2 regions of the Pantoea sp. KPR_PJ genome follow, and region 1 is predicted to be linked to the other one. Evidence: predicted binding sites of a transcription regulator. Region 1 holds the regulator's gene; the other holds the start of a gene.
The links. The regulator Fur, encoded in region 1, represses iron uptake genes when iron is present. The targets are predictions, from matches to a motif close to ATAATAATGAGAACNACTATCAA.
Positions count from the first base shown of each region.

Region 1 (9,462 bases):
CGGCCGTTTACTAATGCGTACATTGTCATTCTCCCGGCTAAGCCCGCCAGAACATCATGGCGAGCATTTACAACATTGTCTTACACACCCTTCATATTTTCCGCTTCCATTTCGCGGAAATATTTGACGGTTTTCACTTTCAGTTCCATCGTAGCGGGCTCATCGCAGACCACTACCGATTTGGCATGCAGCTGCAGGCAACTAATGGTCCACATATGGTTAACGTTGCCTTCAACCGCCGCCTGAAGCGCCTGCGCTTTAACATGACCCGTCACCAGAATCATCACTTCTTCGGCATCAAGCAGCGTGCCTACCCCGACAGTCAGCGCATATTTTGGCACCTGATCGACATCGCCATTGAAAAAACGGGAGTTCGCCACGCGCGTATCGTGCGTCAGTGTTTTAATGCGGGTGCGGGATGCCAGCGAAGAGGCGGGTTCGTTGAAGGCAATATGGCCATCGTTACCGACGCCGCCCATAAACAGATGAATTTTGCCCAGCGCGCGAATCTTTTCTTCATACTGGCGACATTCTGCGTCAATATCGGCAGCATTACCATTCAGAAGGTTGATGTTTTCTGGTTGAATATCAACATGATCAAAAAAGTTTCGGTACATAAAGCTGTGATAGCTTTCCGGGTGCTCTTTCGGCAGGCCAACATACTCATCCATGTTAAAAGTGACAACGTGCTTAAAGCTGACCTGGCCCGCTTTGTGCATCTCGATAAGATGCTTATAAGCCTCCAGCGGAGTCCCTCCGGTTGGCAACCCTAAAACAAAGGGGCGATCCGCTGTAGGGTTAAAAGCGTTGATGCGATTGACGATATGACGGGCTGCCCACTTGCCCACCTGGGTTGGGGTAGCCAGAGGAATAAGTCGCATAGTTCACCTCATTCTGAGAAAAGAAAAGGGGTGATGCAGTGCGCTTTGTGGCCACCCTTGGCAGGGCGGGTTAAAACACGTTCTTAGGCAACACTGCATCCTGATATTTTGCATCTTAAAATAAGTGGCAAGCAATCGCCATACGCCTCGGCTAAAAATAGTGCTTTTTGGTGAGAAGTATCACAGAAGAGACGCTTTTAATTTGCGAGGCGAATTAATTTGTCATTACACTGCGCAACGTGAAGTGTAGTGTCATTCAAACCCCTGCGGCTGACAAAAATAAGCAAGCGGCAGCAGGGCGACAAGCCAGTCTCATAGGGGGAAAGGGCAAATGTTAGGTTACTTACAAAAAGTTGGCCGCGCGCTCATGGTGCCGGTTGCAACCCTGCCAGCGGCAGCGATATTAATGGGGGTCGGCTACTGGCTCGATCCCAATGCGTGGGGCGCAAGCAATGCGCTGGCGGCGCTGCTTATCAAGTCAGGGGCAGCCATCATCGAACACATGTCAGTGCTGTTCGCGATTGGCGTCGCCTATGGCCTGTCCAAAGACAAAGACGGTGCAGCCGCCTTGAGCGGCTTTGTCGGCTATCTGGTGGTCACCACGCTCTGCTCGCCAGCGGCGGTGGCAATGATCCAGAAGATCCCGGTTGATCAGGTGCCCGCCGCCTTCGGTAAAATTGAAAACCAGTTTGTCGGCATTATGGTCGGTATCCTGTCGGCTGAGGTGTATAACCGCTTTAGCCATGTTGAACTGCCTAAGGCACTCTCTTTCTTCAGCGGGCGACGCCTTGTTCCGATCCTCGTCTCCTTTCTGATGATTATCGTGGCCTTTATTCTGATGTATGTCTGGCCGGTGATCTTTAACGGTCTGGTTAACTTTGGCGAACACATTCAGAAACTGGGCTCTGTCGGGGCGGGCATTTACGCCTTCTTTAACCGCCTGCTGATCCCGGTTGGCCTGCACCATGCGCTCAACTCCGTATTCTGGTTTGACGTGGCGGGCATCAACGACATTCCTAAATTCCTTGGCGGTGCGCAGTCTATCGCTAACGGCACTGGCATTGTGGGCATTACTGGCCGTTATCAGGCAGGCTTCTTCCCCATTATGATGTTCGGTCTGCCTGGCGCAGCACTGGCCATTTACCACTGCGCCCGCCCGGAAAACCGTGCCAAAGTGGGCGGCATCATGCTGGCTGCGGCATTTGCGGCTTTCTTCACCGGGATTACAGAGCCGCTGGAATTCTCCTTTATGTTTGTGGCACCGGTGCTTTATGTGATTCACGCCGTGCTGACGGGTATCTCTGTCTTTATCGCGGCCAGCATGCAGTGGATTGCCGGTTTCGGCTTCAGTGCGGGGCTGGTGGATATGGTCCTGTCGAGCCGTAACCCGCTGGCCACACACTGGTGGATGCTTATCCCGCAGGGCATCGTGTTCTTTGCGCTCTACTATGTGATATTTCGCTTTACCATCCAGAAATTTAATCTGATGACGCCGGGCCGTGAGCTGGCGGTGGCAGGGGATGAGAGCGACGGATATGACGTCAATGTCGATAAAACCAGCGATGGCGAGAGCGAAACAGAGTCGCTGGCACGGCGTTATATTGGGGCCGTAGGAGGCTCAGACAATTTAACCGGCATTGACGCCTGTATTACCCGTCTGCGTCTTAACGTCAAAGATGCAGGGCAGGTGAATGAGTCGGTCGCTAAACGTCTGGGCGCCTCAGGCGTGATTCGTCTTAACAAACAGAGCGTGCAGGTGATTGTGGGCACGCAGGCTGAGAGCATCGCGTCGGCGATGAAAAAGGTTTTAACAAAAGGACCTGTCGCGTCGGCGGGTGGTGCCACGGCAGCACCGGCTGCGCCTGTGGCTAAACCACAGGCGGTGCTCAACAGCGAAAAACGCGCGATCGCCACGCTGGTGGCACCCGTAAGCGGTGACGTGGTTGCGCTGGAGAGCGTGCCTGACGAAGCTTTCGCCAGCAAAGCGGTGGGCGAGGGGCTGGCGATCAAGCCGACCGGAAAAACCGTGGTCGCGCCGATAGCGGGTACGCTGGTAAAAATCTTTGCCACGAATCACGCCTTCTGTCTGGAAACCAGCAACGGCGTCGAGATTGTGGTGCACATGGGGCTGGATACCGTGGCGCTGGAAGGCAAAGGCTTTACCCGCCTGGCGGAGGAGGGCGCAACCGTTGCGGCCGGAGAGCCGGTACTGGAGATGGATCTCGATTACCTGAACGCCAGTGCGCGCTCAATGATAAGCCCGGTGGTGGTCAGTAACAGTGAAGACTTTGCCGGACTTACGCTGCTGGCAACGGGTTCGGTTGTAGCGGGTGAAACGCCGCTCTATGAGGTAAAAGCCTGAGGCTTTCGTTATCACGGTGTAAAATAAAGCAGGCAGGAAGCGATTCCTGCCTTTTTCGTTTTATCGCCTTAACAAACCGGTTGTTTCCCTTCGACGCTTTGTGGATCATACTCCGTTACTTCGTGGTACAAATCACCCGCTATACGTATTGAGGATTGAGAGATGAGTGAGGCTGAAGCCCGCCCAACTAACTTTATTCGTCAGATCATTGACGAAGATTTGGCGAGCGGCAAGCACAACAGCGTGCACACCCGTTTTCCGCCGGAGCCCAATGGTTACCTGCATATTGGCCATGCTAAATCCATCTGCCTGAACTTCGGCATTGCTCAGGATTATCAGGGGCAGTGCAACCTGCGTTTCGACGATACCAACCCGGTTAAAGAGGACATGGAATTCGTTGAATCCATCAAGCGCGACGTGCAATGGCTGGGCTTTGAGTGGAGTGGCAACGTTCGTTATTCCTCAGATTACTTCGATCAGCTTTATCTCTATGCGGTTGAATTGATCAATAAAGGCCTGGCCTATGTTGATGAACTGACGCCGGAAGAGATCCGCGAATATCGCGGTACGCTGACCGCGCCGGGTAAAAACAGCCCCTATCGCGATCGCAGCGTGGAAGAGAACCTGGCGCTGTTCGAAAAAATGCGTAACGGTGAGTTTGCTGAAGGCAAAGCCTGTTTGCGTGCAAAAATCGATATGGCGTCCAGCTTCATCGTGATGCGCGACCCGGTGCTCTATCGCATTAAGTTTGCCGAACATCACCAGACCGGTAACAAGTGGTGCATCTATCCGATGTACGATTTTACCCACTGCATCTCCGATGCGCTGGAAAACATTACTCACTCGCTCTGCACGCTGGAGTTCCAGGATAACCGTCGCCTGTATGACTGGGTGCTGGATAACATTACCATCCCGGTACACCCGCGCCAGTATGAGTTTTCACGCCTTAACCTCGAATACGCGGTGATGTCGAAGCGCAAGCTGACGCAGCTGGTGAGCGAAAAAGTGGTGGAAGGCTGGGATGACCCACGCATGCTGACCGTGTCTGGCCTGCGCCGTCGCGGCTATACTGCAGCCTCTATTCGTGAATTCTGTCGCCGCATTGGCGTAACCAAACAGGATAACGTGGTTGAGATGGCGTCGCTGGAGTCCTGCATCCGTGACGATCTGAACGAAAACGCGCCGCGTGCCATGGCCGTGCTGGATCCGCTGAAGGTGGTGATTGAGAACCTGCCAGCAGGCCATCATGAAACCATCACTATGCCAAACCACCCCAACAAGCCGGAGATGGGCACGCGTGATGTGCCGTTTGGTCGCGAAGTCTGGATCGATCGTGCCGACTTCCGTGAGGAAGCCAACAAGCAGTACAAGCGACTGGTGCTGGGCAAAGAGGTGCGTTTGCGTAACGCCTACGTGATTCGCGCTGAACGCGTGGCGAAAGATGAAGCGGGTAATATCACCTGCATCTACTGCACCTGCGATGTTGATACCCTGAGCAAAGATCCCGCTGACGGCCGCAAGGTCAAAGGCGTTATCCACTGGGTTTCAGCCGACCATGCGCTGCCAGCAGAATTCCGCCTTTACGATCGCCTGTTCAGCGTGCCGAATCCGGGCGCAGCAGACGATTTTCTGACGACCATCAATCCCGGCTCGCTGGAGATCCGCCAGGGATTTGTTGAGCCTGGCGTGCAAAATGCCATGCCGGAAGCGCCTTATCAGTTTGAACGCGAAGGCTACTTCTGCGCTGACAGCCACTACTCTCGTCCAAATCATCTGGTGTTTAACCGCACCGTTGGACTACGTGATACCTGGGCAAAAATCGGCGATTAAATTTTTGCATTAACCGCATCACTTTATGACAACAGGGCGAGCAATCGCCCTTTTTTATGGCTGTTATCTGCGCTTATACACGTTTTTATTCTTCAGAGGATAATATTAACTTGTCGGACCACATTGAGAGTTGTCTGAGTTAATTAAATTTAATCAATTTCCAGATGTGAATTTGTTATTTTGAGGTAGGCTATTCGCTCTTAAAAAGGCTATGCGGGCATAACAAGGAAATAAAATGACAGCTCTCGCTCAGGAAGCAAGACACAGCGTAGTAGTTTTGCATCAGTTAATCGAACGTATCTTTAATCAGCCGTCAGGTGAAGATGACAGTTTCCATTTACTCCTCTCGCATTTTCACCCCGATTTCCGCATGGTGACGCCGCAGGGCAAACTGCTTGATTTCAACCAGACTGAAGATCTCTTTCGTCAGCTGCAGGGGAAGCGTGAAGGAATGCGTATTGCCACCAGCGAGCACGCTGTTATTTCCCAGCAGAAGAATGAAATCACCATTCAGTATCGCGAACTGCAAATGATGAACGGTCAGGATCAGACGCGCATTTCACTGGCTATCCTGGATTGCAGTACGTCCATCCCTCGCTGGCGCTATCTGCACGAAACCCTCGTCGCCTGACAGCCATAAAAAAAGCCGGTATCTGTACCGGCTTTTAGCATTACTGCATAGCACACTGTTTTTACTGATCGTGGAGCGTTTCGTCTTCGCGGCAATCGCCCAGCGCGCAGTGACCGTAGAGGTAAAGGCTGTGGTTAGTCAGCTTAATACCGTGACGGGTAGCGATATCACGCTGGCGCGTTTCGATAGACTCGTCGCTAAATTCGATAACTTTGCCGCAGTCAAGGCAGATCAGGTGATCGTGATGATGCTGCTGGGTCAGTTCGAAAACCGATTTCCCGCCTTCAAAGTTGTGACGCGTTACGATGCCTGCATCATCAAACTGATTAAGAACACGATAAACGGTAGCCAGACCAATCTCTTCGCCCATATCAATCAGGCGTTTATACAGATCTTCCGCGCTGACGTGATGGCACTGAGGTTCCTGAAGCACTTCCAGAATTTTGAGTCTGGGCAGCGTGACTTTCAGGCCAGCCTTCTTTAATGCGGTATTGTTGTCAGTCATGCGGATATTGTCCTGTTACTTTGCTGGTTACTTGAGGCGCCTTGCCTTGAATGTCGTTCGGTGTCTATTCTCATTTGCGTCTCATTATAGAGGCGAAGCTTTGAAATGAAAACCGAGGGAAACGCCTGAAATCAACACGGGCTGTCAGGGAAAACATAACGGCGCCGGGTGGAAAAATGCAGGAGGTTCGTCATCATCTCGCTAACTTCCTGACCTCGCGGGAGAAATAAGCAGATAACCGATGTGGGTATTGTACAGAATTGCAGATGAAAGTTAAAAATCTGTAGCTATTATTTCTATAGGAAAAACCACTCCCTCAATGTGAGCCAGCGCCCACATTGAGGAGCGGACACTTACGCTTCGATGATGGCCTGCAGCTGTAGCTCATCATAAATCTGCTTAACCCAGGCATCAACGCGCTCGTTGGTCAGTTCAGGCTGGCGGTCTTCGTCGATCGCTAAACCGAGGAAGTGTTTATCGTCGGCCAGGCCTTTAGATGCTTCGAAATGATAGCCTTCGGTCGGCCAGTGCCCCACGATAACCGCGCCGTTTGGCTCGATGATATCGCGGATAGTGCCCATCGCGTCGCAGAAATATTCGGCATAATCTTCCTGGTCGCCGCAGCCAAAAAGGGCCACCAGCTTGCCGTTGAAATCAATCTCTTCCAGCGTCGGGAAGAAGTCATCCCAGTCGCACTGCGCTTCACCATAGTACCAGGTCGGAATGCCCAGCAGCAAAATGTCGAATGCTTCCAGATCTTCTTTCGTGCTTTTGGCAATGTCATGAACTTCCGCAACGTCTTTACCCAGCTGTTTCTGGATCATTTTTGCAATGTTTTCGGTGTTGCCGGTATCGCTGCCAAAGAAGATGCCTACGATTGCCATGGGGTAAATAACCTCTTAAATCCTGATAATGAGATGCATGCGCGGTGCGCACAATTAAGCGAATGATAGCAGAGCGGGCAAAAGGGCGGAACTTGAAAAGCCGCTACATTTGCTTCTGCGTGCGCTTTGCGCGATTCAGTCCAGTTTGAGTTGCGCCAGCAGCATTTGTTCAATCAGTTCGCTGCGGCTGATATTGCGCTGCTCAGCCAGGGTGTTCAGGGCATCCACAGCCTCGCTGCTCATTTTGAGTTCGACACGGCGCAGCCCGCGCACTTTGTCACGTTTCAGTTGATTGCGCTTATTGATGCGCAGCTGTTCATCACGCGATAGCGGACTGGTTTTCGGTCGACCGGGACGACGCTCATTTGCAAACAGATCCAGCGTAGTGCGGTCAGTGTGTTCTTTTGCCATGGCTTAATAAAACTGAAGGCGCGAACAGGCGCGTTTATAACGAAATGGGCTATTGCCGTAGCAAAAACAGGCAGCGGCAAAATTTAGCGCGCCATCATACTCCAGCCGGAGGGATGACGCCAATGCTAAACCGCGAACGGCAAGCTTTTGCTTTTAAAGCGCAAAAAAACGGCGAACGCTGCGCAATACGGCATCAGGTTTCTCGGCATGCACCCAGTGACCGGCACCGGTGATAACGTGTGCATGGGCGGCCGGGAACTGACGCAGCAGCGCATCACGGTACTGATTGTCGAGATAGGGCGAATCGCCGCCGCGAATAAAGAGCGCCGGATGCGGCCAGGCGGGTACCTCTTCCCAGCCAGAGAGTGTAGCGTAATTCTCCCAGAGTGCAGGCACGTTGAAGCGCCATTCGCCTTCCTGGAAAGATTTAAGAATAAACTGGATAACGCCCTCTTCATGAATATGCGCACGCATCACCTGCGCCGCCTCGCTGCGCAGGCGCACGCCCGCTTCGCTCACGGCGCGAATGCCAGCAAAAATTTCATCATGGCGGCGCGTCTGGTAATCGACGGGCGCGATGTCAATCAGCACCAGACGTTCAAGACGCTCGGGAGCCAGCGCGCTCATGGCCATCGCAATCTTGCCGCCCATCGAATGACCAATCACGGCGACGCGATCGATATGGTGCGCATCCAGCGTATCGAACATATCCTGTGCCATCGCGCGATAGCTCATCTCATCAGCACGTGGCGACAGGCCATGGTTACGCACATCGACCTGAATGAGCGGACGCGCCTCTTTCAGGCCTCGCGCCAGCACGCCGAGGTTATCAAGGCTGCCAAACAGGCCGTGAATAAGCAGGATGGGCAGGGAATCAGCAACAGATTGGTCAGTTTGCAGACGAGCATTTAAAATCATGGCAAAGTTCTTAAGATGGGGACCTCGGCTTAGGTTATCATGCTTTCACCTTTTCAGGCGTGCCAACAGGCCAGGCTTTAGGGCATATTCTGACTTTTGCGGTCAGAACGTGCGAATGCTATCAGCCCGTCTGGATTTAACTTTATAATCCTTATGTTAGAACCTGTCCGGCCAGCGGATTCGTGAAATGTGCCCAGGCATTTTTCAGGCTGGCATGGTTCTGTCATGAGTCGAAACCGTACGGAAAAAGATGAAAACGATCGAAGTTGACGAAGACCTTTATCGCTATATCGCCAGCCACACGCAGCACATCGGCGAAAGTGCCTCTGACATTTTACGGCGGATGCTGAAATTTACTGCCGGTCAAAGCGCCTCTGCCACCACGGCGGCCCCGTTAGCCGCAGGCGATACGGCGCAAAAAGCCATTCAGCCAGTGCGTGTGGAAAACCGTCCGCAGGATCGTGTGCGCGCGGTGCGTGAGCTGCTGCTGTCCGACGAGTACGCCGAACAGAAGAAAGCGGTTAATCGCTTTATGATGATTCTGTCAACCCTCTATCGTCTTGATCCTTCAGCATTTGCCGACGCCACTGCTTCGTTGCAGGGCCGTACCCGCGTCTATTTTGCGGGCGACGAGCAAACGCTGTTGCAAAATGGCACCCATACCAAGCCGAAGCACGTTCCCGGCACGCCGTACTGGGTGATCACTAACACCAATACCGGCCGTAAATGCAGCATGGTGGAACACATCATGGTCTCAATGCAGTTCCCGCAGGAACTGGCTGAGAAAGTTTGCGGCACCATTTAAACCGAAGCGTCAGGGAGAAGCGCCAATGGCCAGTCACCCCCGTGCCGGGCAACCCGCCCAGCAGAGCGATTTGATTAACGTTGCACAGTTAACCTCACAGTATTATGTCCTGCAGCCCGACGTGGCGAACCCGGACCATGCGGTGAAATTTGGCACCTCCGGTCATCGCGGCAGCGCAGGGCGTCAGAGCTTTAACGAACATCACATTCTGGCGATTGCGCAAGCTATCGCGGAA
Region 1 is NZ_JABMIK010000003.1:379,419-388,880, forward strand. It holds gene nagA (N-acetylglucosamine-6-phosphate deacetylase) at 1-23, opposite strand, end outside; gene nagB (glucosamine-6-phosphate deaminase) at 81-881, opposite strand; gene nagE (N-acetylglucosamine-specific PTS transporter subunit IIBC) at 1,213-3,243, shown strand; gene glnS (glutamine--tRNA ligase) at 3,406-5,073, shown strand; gene HP564_RS10350 (hypothetical protein) at 5,309-5,704, shown strand; gene fur (ferric iron uptake transcriptional regulator) at 5,766-6,209, opposite strand; gene fldA (flavodoxin FldA) at 6,563-7,093, opposite strand; gene ybfE (LexA regulated protein) at 7,229-7,504, opposite strand; gene ybfF (esterase) at 7,658-8,422, opposite strand; gene seqA (replication initiation negative regulator SeqA) at 8,673-9,227, shown strand; gene pgm (phosphoglucomutase (alpha-D-glucose-1,6-bisphosphate-dependent)) at 9,253-9,462, shown strand, end outside.

Region 2 (9,462 bases), on a different contig from region 1:
TCGGCTCCCACAGCGCAAAGCACGGCATCGCTGCACAGGGCAGCAGTACGCCCCATGCGCTATCCAGCCTTTTTCCCATCACCCAGCTGATTCCCCACAAGCCGCAGGCGGCAAGCATCGCCAGTACCATTACGTCGCCCTCATATGATAATCACTCTCATTATCATATGATAACAAATCTCATCTTGCAGCCTGTTTTTTTCCTGGCGGGACCGGAAGATGACAGACCAGTTGTAAAATGCTAGATTGCGGCCGATAACACCTTTCATAACACAGCTGATTTGCTCATTGTCCGGCAGAAGTGCTTATTTTCGCCGGAATGCGCTTTGATATTTCAGGGCCGTTTCGAGTATCAATAATGAAATTACAATCTTACGATGAACTGAAACACAGTAAATATCGGCTCTCGCTGATGCTATTTCTGTTTTTAAATGTCGCCGTTTCTCTTTTCTGCCTGATTCCTTTTACAGATTGTCCCCAAACGGAATTATCTGCGCCAGTTGTCACTATTACTTTCTTAAGCACCCTGACGTTATTTGCGTGTTTCATCAGGCCGAAAGCGAAATTCCCTTTATTAAATGCTGTTGCGCTACTGCTTGGTGCCCTGTGGGCGTGGCATATTTACCACCGTTATCATCAGGTTTTTCTTTTCGACAATCATTTTCTGATTATCAGCCTGCTGAGCGTTTTTTTTATCAGCGCCATTGCGCTGAGCGATTATCTGACGGCCTTCTGCCTGCATATCACCCCGCCGGTGGTAACCGTCTTGCTGCTGGATAATGGCCAGCATTTGACAATGCTGCTGCTGACTCTTTCCCTGCCGCTGATTGGTTTTTCTCTGCAACATCTGATGCGCCGACGTGTGGATCATTTTACCCGCCGCCTGATGCGTCAGCTGTATGAGGAGAAAGAGACTTTTAGCGATCTCAGCATGCTCGACCCCCTGACCGGTCTCTATAACCGACGCGGCCTGAAAAACCGGCTGGATAATATTCTGGAAAACCACGCCGGCAGCCACTTTGTTCTGCTTCTGGATATTGACCATTTCAAGGCCTACAACGATAACTACGGCCATGCAATGGGCGACCAGGCGCTGGCGCGCGTATCAGTAGCCATTCGTGATGCGGTGCGCTCGCGCGATGTCGTTGTGCGCTACGGCGGCGAAGAATTCCTGGTCCTTATGACCAATGTGAATGCCTCAATTGCCATGAAGCTGGCAGAGCGTATTCGCCAGTACGTTGTCGACCTGGAGATCCCTCACCGGTTCAACGAGAAGGTTTCAACGCACGTCACCATCAGCGCGGGTATTGCGCCCATCTTTGATGATGAATTTGATCAGGCCGTTGCCAATGCCGATCGTGCGCTCTACGTAGCTAAAAATCAGGGGCGCAATACTATTCTTGCCTGGGAAGATTTACCCAAGATCGTGCCAGTCAGTAGCGAAGCGCTGTAGTCTGATCATCAGCGCTCCGGCGATAAACCGCATCTGCTTCCTGTCGCCGCCCCTCTTTTCAGGAAAACAGACCGGACCTCCTCACTCTGCCGCTGCGCTGTTTTTTCGCGCAGCAACCTCACCGACCCGCTTGTGAATGGGACTAAGAACGATTATCATTCTTTCTTCTCTGATTTGCGGGCACGTTATTCAGCATGTCAATTATCAGGCAGCAACCTCAACACTTTCAGCACAGTCGGCCGATCTTTATGCAGGGCGATCGTTCACTGGCATGCGCCCTGCGCGATTTAATTCGTGAGCAGCGCAGTTCCATGCTGGAGACCTTTCATTTTAGTGAAGAGGTGCCGTCAGATACCCTTACGCTGGCCGACTGGTCACAGTCAGCACACTTCCCGGTGCTGGCGCAGCGCTACGCTGACTACCTCTATCGACAGCACCCTGACGCCGTGCAGGAAGCAAAGCCGGTACAGTCACTCTGGGCACAATGGTATTTTGGCCTGCTGCTGCCGCCGCTGATGCTGGCGCTGCTGGCTGAATCACGCGCGCTCGACTGTTCACCCCAGCATATTCACGTTCAGTTTCACGAGCAGGGTTATCCCTGCGCCTTCTGGATCAATGCCAGGGAAGATGAGGAGGCGCGCTACCTCAATGCCCCACAGCGCATTGACCGCCTGATTCAGCAACATCTGATCCCCGCAGTAAACGCCATCACGCAGCACGGCGGCATTAACGCCCGGCTCATCTGGAACAATATGGGCTTCTCGTTTTACTGGTTCCTCGGTGAACTCAGGACATTGCTGGATGAAGCGACCATCCTGCAACTTGAACAGGCGCTTTTTTTCACCCGTCGTCTCCTGGACGGCAGTGATAACCCCCTTTACCGCACTATGCTGCCGCGCGACGGCGAAATGGTCAGGCGTAGCTGCTGTCAGCGCTATCGCATTCCTGACGTTGAGCGCTGCGGCAACTGCACGCTGAGCCTGTAAACGCGCCCGGCAACGCGATTTTCGCCTTTCTCCCGTTTACACTTTTTCCACCTTGTGGCAGCTTTTACGCCTTCGATCTGCATGGAGAAAGAGATGAGCCTGGAGTCGGTACGGCAGTTTTTCGCCGAGCATGCCCCTGAAATCGACATTATTGAGATGTCGCAAAGCACAGCTACCGTTGAAATGGCTGCGCGCGTTCACGGCGTTACGCCCGGACAGATTGCTAAAACCCTGTCACTGAAAGTCAAAGATGAGGTGGTGCTGATCGTGACGCGCGGCGATGCGCGGCTGGATAACCGCAAGCTGAAAGCCGCACTGGGCGCGAAAGCACGTATGCTGAGCGTGGATGAGGTTGTGAACTGGACGGGTCATCCGGTCGGCGGCGTCTGCCCGTTTGGTCTGGAGAATCCGCTCAAGGTTTACTGCGATCAATCACTGCGTCAGTTTGATGAGGTCTTGCCCGCAGCCGGTGCAACCCACAGTGCCGTGCGTATTACGCCAGCGCGCATGGCGGAGCTGACGCAGGCAGAATGGGTAGACGTGTGCGAAGCGCTGTGACATGCCGCGCGGGGTAAAGGCGATTCAGCGAGAGAGCTGCGTCAGTGCATCTTCAATAATCGACAGCAGCAAAGCGTTATCGACATGATGCAGCACATGCACCAGCGCCCCCGTATTCGCAGGAATGCCGACGTCGATACGCAGCGGATTGCGGTAGCGCCAGCTTTTGCCGCGCGTGGCCCCGGGGCGTAGCTCAATATCGACCCGATAGTCGGTGCCGTTTGCCACGCGCTGGTTCAGTAACCAGGCGACCACCAGCACGTCATGGATCCAGCTACCCGGCAGACGACGGGTGCGAATCGAATAGTCGATCCACGGGCGCAGCGTATCACGCACAAAGAGCGACAGCGGGTGATCGCTGGTAGTAATCCGCGTCAGATCCTGATGGGTAAGCAGCGTCTGCGTGGTGACATCCATTGGCACCAGCGTGATGGCCGCGCCACTGTGCAGCACCTGATGCGCCGCTTCGGGATCGAGTCCAAAATTGGTGTCCTTGATGTAATCATCCAGCGCAAAAACACCGCCCATGATAACAATCTCTGCTACCGCTTCTGCCATTGCCGGATAGCGTTGTAGCGCGGCAGCGATGTTGGTCAGCGGGCCAATCGCCACCAGCGTAATCTGGCCCGGGTTATTGCAAATCAGCTCGCCTATTGCGCCAGCCGCATCATCACCATCTGCCGCGACGGGAGCAGGTGCACGCACGCCTTGCCACAGCGCCTTCATGTCAGGCTGCACGCGATTATCGAGCGCCGCACGCCAGGGCGCCGGATCTTCTTTCAACGCCTGCGTTGCGCCCTGCACCACCGGAACCGACGAATTAAGACGCATCAGCAGATCCTTCGCCACCTGCGCGCCCGTTTCGCTTGGGGTATTTCCCGCCACTGTGGTGATCAGCTCCACCGACAGGGCCGGTGAGGCCAGCGCCAGGGCAATGGCCAGTCCATCATCCGTATTGGCCCCGGCGATACCATTACCCGGATCGCAGTCAATAATCACTCTTTTCATTTTAATATCGTCTTGTTCCCTGTTTGCGGCAGGCAGCCGCAGGATTCGCCTGTTTCAAGGTAGTGTGGAAATTCCTGAATTTTCGCCTCGCCATCCCAGTTTTGCAGCATGCTAATCGCGCTGCGTGCCATCTCCCGCAGCGGCTGGCGCACAGAGGTCAGCGTCGGAACGGTAAAGGCTGACTGTTCGGTGCCGTTAAAACAGACCAGCGCGACATCGTGCGGCACGCGAATGCCCTGTTCGGCGAAGGCGCGCAGGCAGCCAAGCGCCTGACCTTCGTTACTGGCAAACAGCGCTCGCGGTACGCCCGGACCTGCCAGCATGCGCTGCGCCGCTTCATAGCCGCCCTGCCGCGTGTAGCTGGCCGCAAAGATCAGCGACTCATCGACTGGCACCTTGTGTGCCATCATCGCGTCGCGCCAGCCCTGAACGCGATCCTGCGCGTTCATCATCTCCAGCGGACCACGAATCATGCCAGCCTGCTGGTATCCATGGCTCAGTAGATGGGAGGTCACCTGAAATGCCGCCTGTCGTTCATCAACGCGCAGCATACAGACGCCAGGCTGCGGCTCGACACGATCCAGCATCACAAAGGGGGTGCCGCTGGCCTGAATGACGTCAATGTAGGGATGGCGATCGACGCTGTTGTAAAACAGGCCGTCTACCTGGCGGTTCAGCAGACCATGGATCAGCTCCAGCTCACGCTGACGGTCATCGCCTGCGTCCCCAAGCAGCATAACGTGGCCATGATCCAGCGATTCCTGTAGCAGCACATGGGCCATGGACGCGACAAAAGGGTTACTGATATTCGGCACAATCAGGCCATAGGTTTTGGTGCTGCCTGATGCCAGCGCGCGCGCCACTCCGTTCGGGCGATAGCCGGTCAGCTGAATAGCATCCAGCACGCGCTGCCGCGTGCTTTCCGCTACCGGGCGCGGGCCGTTATTGATGACGTAGCTGACCACCGCAACCGATGTGCCTGCAATTTTCGCTACGTCGCTGCGCGTAACTTTGCCTGGCGGCTGTTTCAACCTTTTCGCTCCTGATCTAAACACGACAGGCCGTGAATCATCACGGCCTGTTCGGTTGTGTGCGACGGCGAGTGCCGTACTAAATGGCGTCTTCCGGTAAATTGAGATCGCGCCCTCGCGTTTCTGGCGCAACAAACGTGGTAAAGAAACCGATAGCGGCCATGGCGGCAAAGTAAATCGCGATCGGCCACCAGTGCCCGCTCCACGAAAGCATTGCAGCCGCCAGCAGCGGTGCCGTGCCGCCCGACAGAATCGACCCCAACTCTTTGGCAACGGCCATCTTGGTATAACGATGTCTGACGCCAAACATCTCTACGCCCCAGGCAGCCTGTACGCCGTAGATGCCGAGCGACGCCAGCGCCATTCCCACAACGATGACCGGAATCACAATCGCGGGTTCCCGGCTGTCGAGCAGCGAAAAGGCGGGCCAGGCATAGAGCATCAGCAACAGACAAAACCCACGGTAGGTAATACGACGACCAAACCGATCGGAGAGCCAGCCTGCCAGCGGGATAATGGCGAAACCCAGCACCGAGGCGATAAATACGGCTGTCGTCGGCACTGACTTGTCGACCATCAGCACTTTCGCTACGTAGCCCACCATAAAGCCCTGCGCCAGATACGAGGGGCCGTTCTCACCAATACGCAGTCCCACCAGCGTCCAGAATGCACGCGTGCGCGGCCAGAACCCACGCCTGTCAACGTCGGGCTGCGCGGTGTAAACAGCGGCGCGCTCTGCTTCAAGCTCCTGCTTTCTGCGTTCAAAGACAGGGGTTTCGCGCAGATGGCGGCGGATCCACAGGGCCGCCAGCGCAATCAGTACGCTGCTGAGAAAAGGAATACGCCACCCCCAGGCCAGCAGGCTCTGTTGATCCATCTGCACTACCGCCAGCCAGACCAGCGAGGCCAGCAGCGTGCCGCTGTTGGAACCCAAAGCAATCACCGATGAGACCAGCCCGCGCCGCTCGACCGGCGCATATTCGCCCAGCATGACGGTACCGCCCGACAGCTCTGCCCCGGCACCCAACCCCTGGGTAAAGCGCAGCAGCACCAGACAGGCGGGTGCCCAGAGGCCAATCGTGGCATAGCTGGGGATAAGCCCGATCAAGGTCGTGGAAGCCCCCATCAGAATGATGGTGATCACCATCACCACCTTTCGCCCTTTACGATCGCCAATCCAGCCAAACAGCACTGCGCCGATCGGGCGGGCGATAAATCCCACCGACCAGGTAGCAAAGCTCGATAACAGCGCCATGGCAGGCGTTGCCTGTGGAAAGAAAACGTCACCAAAGATAATGCCCGCCGCCAGGCCATAGAGCGCGAAGTCCGCGTACTCCATAGCAGTGCCAAGCCAGCAGGATAAGGTTGCGCGCCAGAAATCACGGCGGCCAGAAGAGGTAGCAAGCCGCTCGTCGGCGGCAGAATGTAAAGACGACGGTGCATTTCCGTCAGCATGTGGAGCGGTCATACTCTTTCCCTGTTTCAGCGATCGATAACGCCCTTCCGTGGGACGATTCCCTGATGCAACTCAGGATCCCCCGGGTGGCGATGGTCAGTTGGCTAACTTTTATTGCAGTCAGTAAAGGTTTCCCTGGTGTCAGGATCTTTGTATCTCTGCTGCTCTCTGCCGATGTTAAGCACCGGTCGCGTTAAACAGGCAAAGACTCAACCTGTAAGCCATTCTCGCATCGTCCACCGCGAGTAATCACTGACCACCAGTCTATCTACGCGCGTAGATAAATCAAGTAAATTTAGCCTTGAAGATCGACATCCTCATACAACAAACCCCGTAAAAACCCATTTAAAATAATAAAATCATTAACTTAAATAAATAAAACTCAACCAAAAAGAATTGGTTTCATTTGGTACATAACATTTTCTCTTAATATTACCCTCAGGCAACCTGTGTGATGTGGGCAGGCAATAGTCTCGCCTGATATCATGATCTTCTGATGACGGGCCGTGATTTTTTGCCTGCCGGTGGCTAAATTTCAACATCAGGCGGCTTTGCATTAGGCTTAAGGAAGCTAAGCGGGAGCCCTATGACCATTATCCTGATGAGACACGGAAAGCCGGAACACCGGATGGCAGGCCGCCTTAATGCGCAGGCTCTGGCAGACTGGTGCGAAGCTTATGATATGGCGCTGGTGTGCGATACGCCGCCCGAACGCAGCATCACTATTGCGCGCCAGGCCTCGGTGGTGGTGTGCAGCCCACTTCCGCGTGCGCGCTCGTCGCTGGCGCGTCTGGGTCTGCATCCGGTAGAGGTGGATGCGCTGTTCAGCGAAGTTTCTCTTCCGCTGGTGACCTCGCCGCGCCTTGAACTGCCGACGCTTCTCTGGTTAACCGCGCTGCGCATGCTGTGGCTGTGCGGCTACGCAGGAGAAAGTGAATCGCTACTCTGTGCGCGAAAGCGTGCCGCCCGCGCCGCTGACAAGCTGATTGCGCTGTCAGAACAGGGAACGGTGCTGCTGCTGGGCCACGGTCTGATGAATAAAATGATTGCGCGTGAACTACGCAAGCGCGGCTGGCAGGCGGAAAAACATGCCAGCAGCCGTCACTGGAGCTCGGCAATTTACCACCGCCCTTTTATCTGAGCAGACTAAAAAAGCTCAGTACTTCACAGCCGGTGCCAACGCGCGGTGTCGCGATAACGGTTCCCTGAGTCAGATCGATCACGCTTAGCGTGCCGTCGCCTTCATTGGCAATCAGCAACTGCTGGTTATCCTCGCTGAAACAGCCATCCATGGGTTTATTGCCAACGGCAATATCGCCAAGCGGATTGAGCAGATCGTCGAACAGCGTGACGACTGGCTCCTCATCGCCGATTGCCACCAGCCGCTCGCCGTCAGCACTAAAGCGCACCACCTGACATGGCTGCTGATGCCCGGGCAACGCCAGCCGCTGGCGAATACGGTGGCTCTGGCGGTCGATAACGTAGAGGTGCGGTGCATCGGCGGCGCTGGCGACCAGATAGGGGTGCTTTGGCGATGCCGCAATGCCGGCGATGGGGCCAGGCAGCAAAATAGTATCAATTACCCGCCCTTCCGCTTCGCACAAATCCACCACGGTAATGCTGGCATCCTCTTCATTGTCGGTAAACAGCTTGCGCCCGCTGGGTGAAAGCGTCAGCCGGTGGGCATTATGCGACGGGATGGGAATGATTTTCTCCACGCGGTCGCTGACCGGATCGATGACGGCAACCGCCGCACTGCTTTCGCAGCAGAGATAGACTTTACCGTCGCGGCCCAGCTGACCGCTGTGTGGCGAACGTAACGGAGAGAGATCGATAAAGCCGCTGATCTCACGCTTCGCCAGATCGATCACCGCGATCTTATGGCCCGGATGCGGATTGTCACCATGCACACCGTCGCCATAGATGGGCACATAGGCTTTGTGCCACGGCGTCAGCATCAGCAACTCGTGTGGGCGCGGCGGAAAAGCATTAAGCTCGCGCTGCACAACAAAACTTTCTGGATCGAGAAACAGTACGCGGTTGCCCTGCTTGTCGACCGCCAGCAGTCCACGGGTTTGTTCAGACATAGCGCCTCCTTTTCTCAGTAAGCCCTCCTTAAGCGTAGACAAATGCCGTTATGCCATCAGCCACCGGGCAAAACATCAGCGTGGCTTAACGGCGTCATTAACGCGAATAACTCTGCCATTAAGAGAAAAATCGCCTGAGCGCTAAATAAACCACGGCGAAATTAAGAATTCCTTTATTTATTTCCTCAGACAAGAGCGTGGCGAATTTAAAGATATATAAATAAATACCGAAGGCGGTAAGCGATAAACAGATCCAGCGCATTCCGTATTATCTGAAATTAAGCAAAAGTCGTAGCGCGCCTATAAATAATGCTTTATTAAATCGTTGAAGAGAATTTAAACACAGCAGTGAGGAAACTAACGCGCACTCTGCGCTGCGCCTCACCAGGGAAAACCCGCAGCAATAATCACAATAACAGGTGCCTTATGAATCAACACCGTCAACACCCTGCACATACGCTCTGGCGCAACTGGAAACGTGTCTCTTTTAGCAGTCAAATGCTGTGGCAAAAGAAAAAGCACAGCGCGCTGACCGCGCCTGAATATGACGCCAGCCAGGAAGAAAACCTGGTCATTTTGTCGGCGGAGAAAGCGCCGGACGCGATCCCGAAAACCATCTGGATGTACTGGCATGACGATCAGCTGCCGCCTTCGCTGCGCCTCAGCATCAATCAGCTGCGTCAGGACAATCCCGACCATTCGCTGCATCTGGTCACACAGAGTACGCTGGCACAGTGGCTGCCAGATTTAACCTTTATCTCTGCCGATCTGACCGCCGCGCATAAAAGTGAAATTATTCGGCTTGAGCTGCTCTATCGTTTTGGTGGTATCAGTATCGACTGCGGCACCCTGCTGTTTGAAAAGCTCGACTGGGTGCATCAGG
Region 2 is NZ_JABMIK010000004.1:345,525-354,986, reverse strand. It holds gene HP564_RS12185 (DUF1435 domain-containing protein) at 1-130, opposite strand, end outside; gene HP564_RS12180 (GGDEF domain-containing protein) at 359-1,453, shown strand; gene fhuF (siderophore-iron reductase FhuF) at 1,648-2,439, shown strand; gene HP564_RS12170 (YbaK/EbsC family protein) at 2,533-2,997, shown strand; gene HP564_RS12165 (nucleoside hydrolase) at 3,022-4,005, opposite strand; gene HP564_RS12160 (LacI family DNA-binding transcriptional regulator) at 4,002-5,036, opposite strand; gene HP564_RS12155 (MFS transporter) at 5,116-6,504, opposite strand; gene HP564_RS12150 (histidine phosphatase family protein) at 7,079-7,633, shown strand; gene HP564_RS12145 (YncE family protein) at 7,626-8,579, opposite strand; gene HP564_RS12140 (glycosyltransferase family 32 protein) at 9,006-9,462, shown strand, end outside.
Region 2: a site for Fur is predicted at 1,590-1,612, ahead of fhuF (siderophore-iron reductase FhuF). Genes of this name have one in related genera too.